Peribacillus sp. FSL E2-0218: one gene and its partner. The protein of the gene in region 1 interacts with the protein of each later gene in a pairwise test. Links are inferred from orthologs where the notes say so. Each region holds a gene or a part of one and is shown in the gene's direction. Other genes may lie near its edges. The genes, in order: MHI53_RS13550 and MHI53_RS01715.

Region 1 (3,730 bases):
TAGTGGTTTTTCGCCTAGTAATATATACCCGCCAACGATCAAATATACAAAAATACATAAATCTTTTTTTAGCGAAAAAAGATTTAAATGAGCAAAAAAGTCAATTAAAGGCGCATATTGGCGAATTAAACAGAAATATAGTATCAAAAAGGTTGCATAAAGTCGTTTAACCTTTGGATATTTCGACAAAAACATGTTAATATAACATCTGAAAACGTTTTATCCTTTAAAATTTTATTATTCATTGACCAAAGTTATTTAATTATCATTTCATATATTTGGGGAATAGTTAGAAGATAGAAATTTGGGGATGGATAAAACGAATTGAAAAAAACTATGAGAGAAATTTGGGGGTTTACAAAAATGACCATCAAGGATGCTAAGGCATACGACCCATGGAAAGCTTTTTCAGGTCCAAACCTTGGGTATGTCATGGAGCAATACGATCTATTTCAAGCCAATCCGGAAGAAGTAGATCCGGAGCTGAAAAACTTTTTTGAAGTATCAGGTCCTCCTTCATTCGATGTATCAGCAGAAACAACAATCGGAAGTGCACCAATCGCACAAGCTGGAGAAGTTCTTCCAATGAAGAAAATTATGTCTGCAGTGAAGCTAGCGGAAAACATCCGCGCTTACGGACATCTTGCTGCAAACATTTATCCTTTAAAAGAAGAAGCACTGGATACAGAACAAATTCACTTTGAAAAATACGGCTTAACTGCAGATGATTTAAGAAAGATACCGGCTGACCTTATTTGTCCAGAATCACCAAAGGACGTAAAAGACGGTTACGAAGCCGTACAATACTTAAAACAACTTTATACTAAAACGATAGCCTTTGAATTTCACCATGTTAATGACTTGGAAGAAAAGCAATGGCTTACAGATATGGTCGAATCCGGAAGCATGTTCCCGGAAGTGACTAAAGAGAAAAAAGAACTGTTACTGAAGCGGCTGAATGAGGTGGAAGGGTTTGAAAAATTCCTTCACCGCACATACGTTGGGCAAAAACGTTTCTCTATAGAAGGACTAGATATACTAGTGCCGATTTTAGATGAAATGATTTCACAGACGGTTCAAAATGGAACGGGCAATGTAAATATAGCCATGGCTCACCGCGGACGCTTGAATGTGCTCGCACACGTCCTAGGAAAGCCATATGAAGTCATCTTCTCGGAATTCCAACATTCGCCTAATAAAGATTTGGTTCCTTCTGAAGGTTCTACAGGGATTAACAATGGGTGGACAGGTGATGTTAAGTACCATTTAGGTCTTGATAAGCAGATCACCAAAGCCAACATACAAAAAGCAAGGATCACCCTTGCCAATAACCCAAGCCACTTGGAAGTAGTCGGTCCAATCGTGGAAGGGTATTCCCGTGCGGCACAAGAAGACCGTTCGGCGAAGGGATTCCCAGTACAGGACATTTCCAAATCGCTGGCAATCCTGATTCATGGTGATGCAGCGTTCCCTGGTGAGGGAATTGTACCAGAAACATTCAACTTAAGCCGTTTACGCGGTTATCAAGTTGGCGGCGCCATCCATATCATCGCCAATAACATGATTGGTTTTACAACGGAAAGTGAAGATTCGCGTTCAACTAAATATGCCAGTGATTTGGCTAAAGGCTTTGAAGTGCCGATCGTGCATGTGAATGCAGATGATCCTGAAGCATGTATGGCTGCCGTTAACCTTGCCAACCAATACCGCGAGAAATATAAAAAAGATTTCTTGATCGATTTGATTGGATACAGACGTTTCGGCCATAACGAAATGGATGAGCCACTGGTGACTCAACCTGAAATGTATGCCTTGATCCATAAGCATCAAACGGTTAAAGACCTTTATAGCAATAAGTTGGTTCACTCTGGTGAGTTCACGGAAGAAGAAGTGAAAGCTATCGCTGAGCAGGTGGATACAAGACTTGCTGACGCCTATGCGAAAATTTCCGGAAACAAACCGGAAGCTTCCAAAGAGTGTAACCCTCCTGGCATTATCGAAAAAGGACTTCCGACGATCGAAACCGGTGTTCCGAAGCAAGAACTGGTTTCCATAAACGAAGAACTTGTTCAGTGGCCGGAAGGATTCACACCTAATAAAAAACTAGGAAAGATTTTATCACGCCGCTTGGATTCCTTTGCTGCTGAAGGTAAAATCGATTGGGCTCATGCCGAGACGCTGGCTTTTGCGACCATTTTGAATGACGGTACGCCAATTCGTTTGACAGGACAAGATTCAGAGCGCGGAACATTCGCACAGCGTAATATCATGTTACATGACAGTGTGAATGGAAAGACTTATTCACCACTTCACACACTTGAAACGGCCAAAGCTTCTTTCGCTGTTCATAACAGCCCGCTTACTGAAACGGCCGTTCTGGCTTATGAATATGGGTATAATGTATTCGCACCTGAAGCACTTGTACTATGGGAAGGCCAATTTGGAGATTTCGCCAATACTGCACAAGTCATCTTTGATCAATTCATCGCTGCCGGCCGTGCAAAATGGGGTCAAAAATCAGGACTTGTCATGCTGCTTCCGCACGGATATGAAGGACAGGGACCAGAGCACTCAAGTGCACGCCTTGAACGTTTCCTTCAATTGGCGGCTGAGAATAACTGGACCGTTGCCAATTTAAGTTCGGCAGCCCAATACTTCCATATCCTTAGAAGACAGGCCAAGATTTTGGATCAAGAACAAGTACGCCCGCTTGTCATCATGACACCGAAGAGCATGCTTCGTAATCAAGTGATGGCTTCCGCAGCTGCAGAATTCAGCGAAGGCTCGTTTGAATCGTTCGTAGAAACGAAGACATTAGGCAAAAAACCTAAATCGGTTGAACGCATTGTCTTCGCATCAGGTAAGTTGGCGGTTGAACTTCGTGAAAAAGCGGCAGCTGAAAAAAATACGGATTGGCTGCAAATCATCAGTATCGAAGAGATTTATCCATTCCCGTTCACTGGTGTTCAAGAAGCATTGAAAAAATATACGAATCTTAAAGAAATCTTCTGGGCTCAAGAAGAACCAAAAAATATGGGAGCTTGGACATTTGTCGAACCACGCCTTAATGCAGCGGCACCTCGTAACCTTTCCGTAACATATATAGGAAGGAAGCGCAGATCAAGCCCGGCTGAGGGAGATCCACTTGTCCATAAAAATGAACAACAACGGATTATGACTCAAGCAATTACACGCAATAATGAGGGGGAGAAATAAAATGGCTGAAGTAAAAGTACCTGAATTAGCAGAATCAATTTCTGAAGGATCTATTGCGCAATGGTTAAAACAACCCGGTGACCATGTTGAAAAAGGAGAATATGTCCTTGAACTGGAAACGGATAAAGTAAACGTAGAAATCATTTCAGATTATACGGGTACACTTTCTGAACATTTAGCAGAAGAAGGCGACACTGTCCAAGTTGGACAAGCGATCGCCATCGTCGATGAGAATGGATCAGCTGCAGCAGCTCCGAAGGCGGAAGCTCCAAAAGCAGAAGAAGCTAAGGAAGCTAAAGCCGAGCCAGCCAAAAAGGAACAAGCCGCTCCTGCTCAAGAGACTCCAAAAGCAGAAACGAAGGAAGCAACATCCACTCAACAAGTTATTGCTTCACCAGCTGCAAGGAAATTGGCTCGTGAAAAAGGGATTGACTTGACTCAAGTGCCTGTAGCCGACCCGCTAGGCCGTGTACGTGTACAAGATGTAGAAGCTGCAAGCAATGCACCAGCAGCA
Region 2 (3,253 bases), 2.5 Mb from region 1 along the record:
TAAGGGCAGTCACGGATGCAGCTGTTAACGCTTCCATTTCCACACCTGTACTCCCTTTGGTCTTGGCTTCCGTTTCAATCCCAAGTCTATATCCCTTTGGTTCCTTTTCCCAATCAAAGGCTATATTGACCCCCTGCAGTGCAATGGGATGGCACATCGGGATGATATTGGACGTATTCTTGCTGGCCATGATTCCCGCAACTTGGGCGACAGCCAAAACATCACCCTTTTTCATTTTCTGGTTGGTGATCGCTTCATATATTTCATCGTTCACCATAATGCTCGATCGAGCCGTGGCCGTCCGGGTCGTTTCCGGCTTGGCACTCACATCGACCATTTTTGCCCTGCCTTGATCATTGAAATGCGTCAAGTCTGCCATTAAATAACCCCTCCTAAATAATACACTATTATTCCACTTTATGTAACAGCTTGTTTTGGCCCGGAACCAAGCTATTGCCGATAATAACTATAATACGTTACACTAACAATAATCAATTGAGGTGAAACTATGATTTTATTACAAATCAATCAACTATCAAAATATTACGGAGCTGAACTTATTTTATCAAACATGAAGCTCGAAGTTCAGAATAAAGATCGAATTGCACTTGTCGGGCGGAATGGTGCGGGTAAATCCACATTGCTGAAAATCATAGCCGGCCAGCTATCGCATGATGGCGGTGAAATCATCAAGCCAAAAGGTGTCACGATCGGCTACATGGCACAGGATACCGGCCTTGAATCCGAGCTGACCATCTGGGATGAGATGCTGACCGTATTCAAGGATCTTATGGATCAAGAGAAGGAGCTGCGCCGCCTTGAAGCGGATATGGCCAAGCCTGATATCTTTGGAAATGAAGCCGTGTACCAAAAGGTGCTCAACGAATATGACGCACTGATGGTCGCATTCAAGGAAAAGGGCGGTTATCAGTATGAAGCGGATATCCGTTCCGTATTGCATGGCCTTCAGTTTGCAGACTTTGACTACTCTACCCTGATTTCCACATTGAGCGGCGGCCAAAAAACGAGGCTTGCGTTAGGGAAGCTGTTGCTAAGGAAACCGGATATATTGATACTCGATGAGCCGACGAACCATTTGGATATCGAAACCCTCTCATGGCTTGAACAATATTTACAGAGCTATCAAGGCGCTGTCCTCATCGTTTCCCATGACCGTTATTTCCTCGATAAAGTGGTCAATCAGGTTTATGAAATTTCCCGCAATAATATGAAAAAGTATTATGGGAATTATAGTTCCTACCTGGAGGGAAAAGCCGAGGATTATGAGCGGGACATGAAGCTGTTCGAGAAACAACAGGGGGAAATCGAAAAGCTCCGCGACTTTGTCCAACGGAACATCACAAGGGCGTCGACCACGAAAAGGGCGCAAAGCAGGCGCAAACAGCTTGAAAAGATGGACGTGCTGGACAAGCCGCAAGGTGATGAGAAATCCGCCAATTTTTCATTCCAGATTGAGAAGCAAAGCGGAAACGAAGTGCTCCACCTTCAGGATTTGGCGATCGGTTACGAAGATGAAACGGTTTCCAAAAACATTAACTCGCGGATGACGAAAGGCGAAAGCATAGCGCTAGTCGGTCCGAACGGGGTTGGAAAATCGACATTACTGAAGACGATCATCTCCAAGCTGCCTGCACGTGCCGGATCTTTCCGTTTCGGAACGAACGTCGAGGTCAGCTACTACGATCAAGAACAAGCCAACCTTATTTCCAATAAGCGCGTACTCAATGAATTATGGGATGACTATCCCCTTAAACCGGAAAAGGATATCCGCACGGTTCTCGGGAATTTCCTTTTTAGCGGGGACGATGTTTTGAAAACCGTGTCCACTTTAAGCGGCGGGGAAAAGGCCCGGCTGGCGCTGGCCAAGATGATGATGGAGAAAGGGAATTTCTTGATACTGGATGAGCCCACGAACCATTTGGATCTCGACAGTAAATTGGTGCTTGAAAATGCGTTGATCGATTATCCGGGAACGATACTTTTCGTCTCACATGACCGTTATTTCATAAATAGAATTGCCACCAAGGTCATCGAGCTCTCCAAGGAAGGCAATGAGGAATTCCTTGGTGATTATGATTATTATGTAGAGAAAAAACAAGAGCAAGCGGAGATCAAGGCGCTTGAACAGGAAAATCAAGCGAAAATCGTAGATGTGGCTGTCGAAAAAACGAATTACAAGATCGATAAGGAAGCTAAAAAGGCTGAACGGCAGAGAAAGCGGCGGATAGAGGAAATCGAAGCGGCCATGGAGCAGCTTGAAGCCGAAATAAACGAATACAATGAACTCCTTTGCGACCCAAATGTCTTTCAGGACCACGAAAAGGTGATGGAGGTCCAAACAAAGCTCGATCAAGCCCAAGAAACATTGGACCAGCTCCTCGAGGAATGGGCGGAACTGGAAGAATGACAAAAGACCAGAGTCTGATGACTCGGTCTTTTCTTTTTGAATGAAAAAGACAATTAAAGTTATCCACACATTTATTAACAAAACAATTACCCTTCACTAGCGAACAATTAGAGTTATACACATTATCCACAGAAACATATCCACTTATCCACATAATCACCTGTTTATACACATGACGTTCGATTTCCCCAAAATAATTATCCACAGAATATTCTATTTTTAATAAAACGGGGCAAAAAACAGGATCCCTCAATAGGGATCCTGTCTTCTCATTCTTTAAAACATTTCTATATCCAATCCAGGGTTTCCGTTCAAATCCATTCCGGAGCGTTTACCCTTTTCGAACATTACACTTCCAGCAGCACCGATCATCGCCGCATTGTCCGTGCAAAGATAAAGGGGAGGGATGGATAGATCGATAGGCAACTCCAAAAATGCCTCCGTTAACGCTTCCCTTAGCCCTTTATTCGCAGCAACTCCCCCTGCAAGCAATACCTGTTTAACATTGTACTCTTTGGCAGCCTTCACAGCCTTCACGACGAGAACTTCTATTACGCTCGCCTGGAAGCTGGCAGCCAAATCTTCAGGTTCAATCTTTTCCCCGCGCTGTTCTGCATTATGCAAAGTATTGATCACGGCGGATTTCAATCCACTGAAGGAAAAGTCATAGCTGCCTTCCAGCCACGCCCGGGGAAGCTTCAATGAAGGTGAACCCATTTGGGCAAGCCTATCGATATGCGGACCGCCTGGATAAGGAAGCCCCAAGGTCCGTGCCACTTTATCATAGGCCTCCCCTGCTGCATCATCACGCGTCTCCCCTATCAC

Evidence for each region.
Region 2: the proteins of MHI53_RS13550 (region 1) and MHI53_RS01715 interact in binary tests that used the Escherichia coli proteins (3 or more experiments, as listed by UniProt). The link is inferred for Peribacillus sp. FSL E2-0218 from one-to-one orthologs.

Annotation. Positions count from the first base shown.
Region 1 is NZ_CP150304.1:2,826,430-2,830,159, reverse strand. Bases 20-3,416 are described here. They hold MHI53_RS13550 (2-oxoglutarate dehydrogenase E1 component), read left to right. Parts: upstream 20-363; coding sequence 364-3,216; downstream 3,217-3,416. Other genes in these bases: odhB (2-oxoglutarate dehydrogenase complex dihydrolipoyllysine-residue succinyltransferase), read left to right, coding at 3,218-3,416. In the rest of the region: more of odhB, read left to right, coding at 3,417-3,730. UniProt on the Escherichia coli protein: E1 component of the 2-oxoglutarate dehydrogenase (OGDH) complex which catalyzes the decarboxylation of 2-oxoglutarate, the first step in the conversion of 2-oxoglutarate to succinyl-CoA and CO(2).
Region 2 is NZ_CP150304.1:330,850-334,102, reverse strand. What follows is about bases 49-2,968. They hold MHI53_RS01715 (ABC-F family ATP-binding cassette domain-containing protein), read left to right. Parts: upstream 49-508; coding sequence 509-2,428; downstream 2,429-2,968. Other genes in these bases: tsaD (tRNA (adenosine(37)-N6)-threonylcarbamoyltransferase complex transferase subunit TsaD), read right to left, coding at 2,705-2,968; moaC (cyclic pyranopterin monophosphate synthase MoaC), read right to left, coding at 49-379. Also shown: more of moaC, read right to left, coding at 1-48; more of tsaD, read right to left, coding at 2,969-3,253. UniProt on the Escherichia coli protein: Genetic data indicate it may be involved in ribosome assembly or function.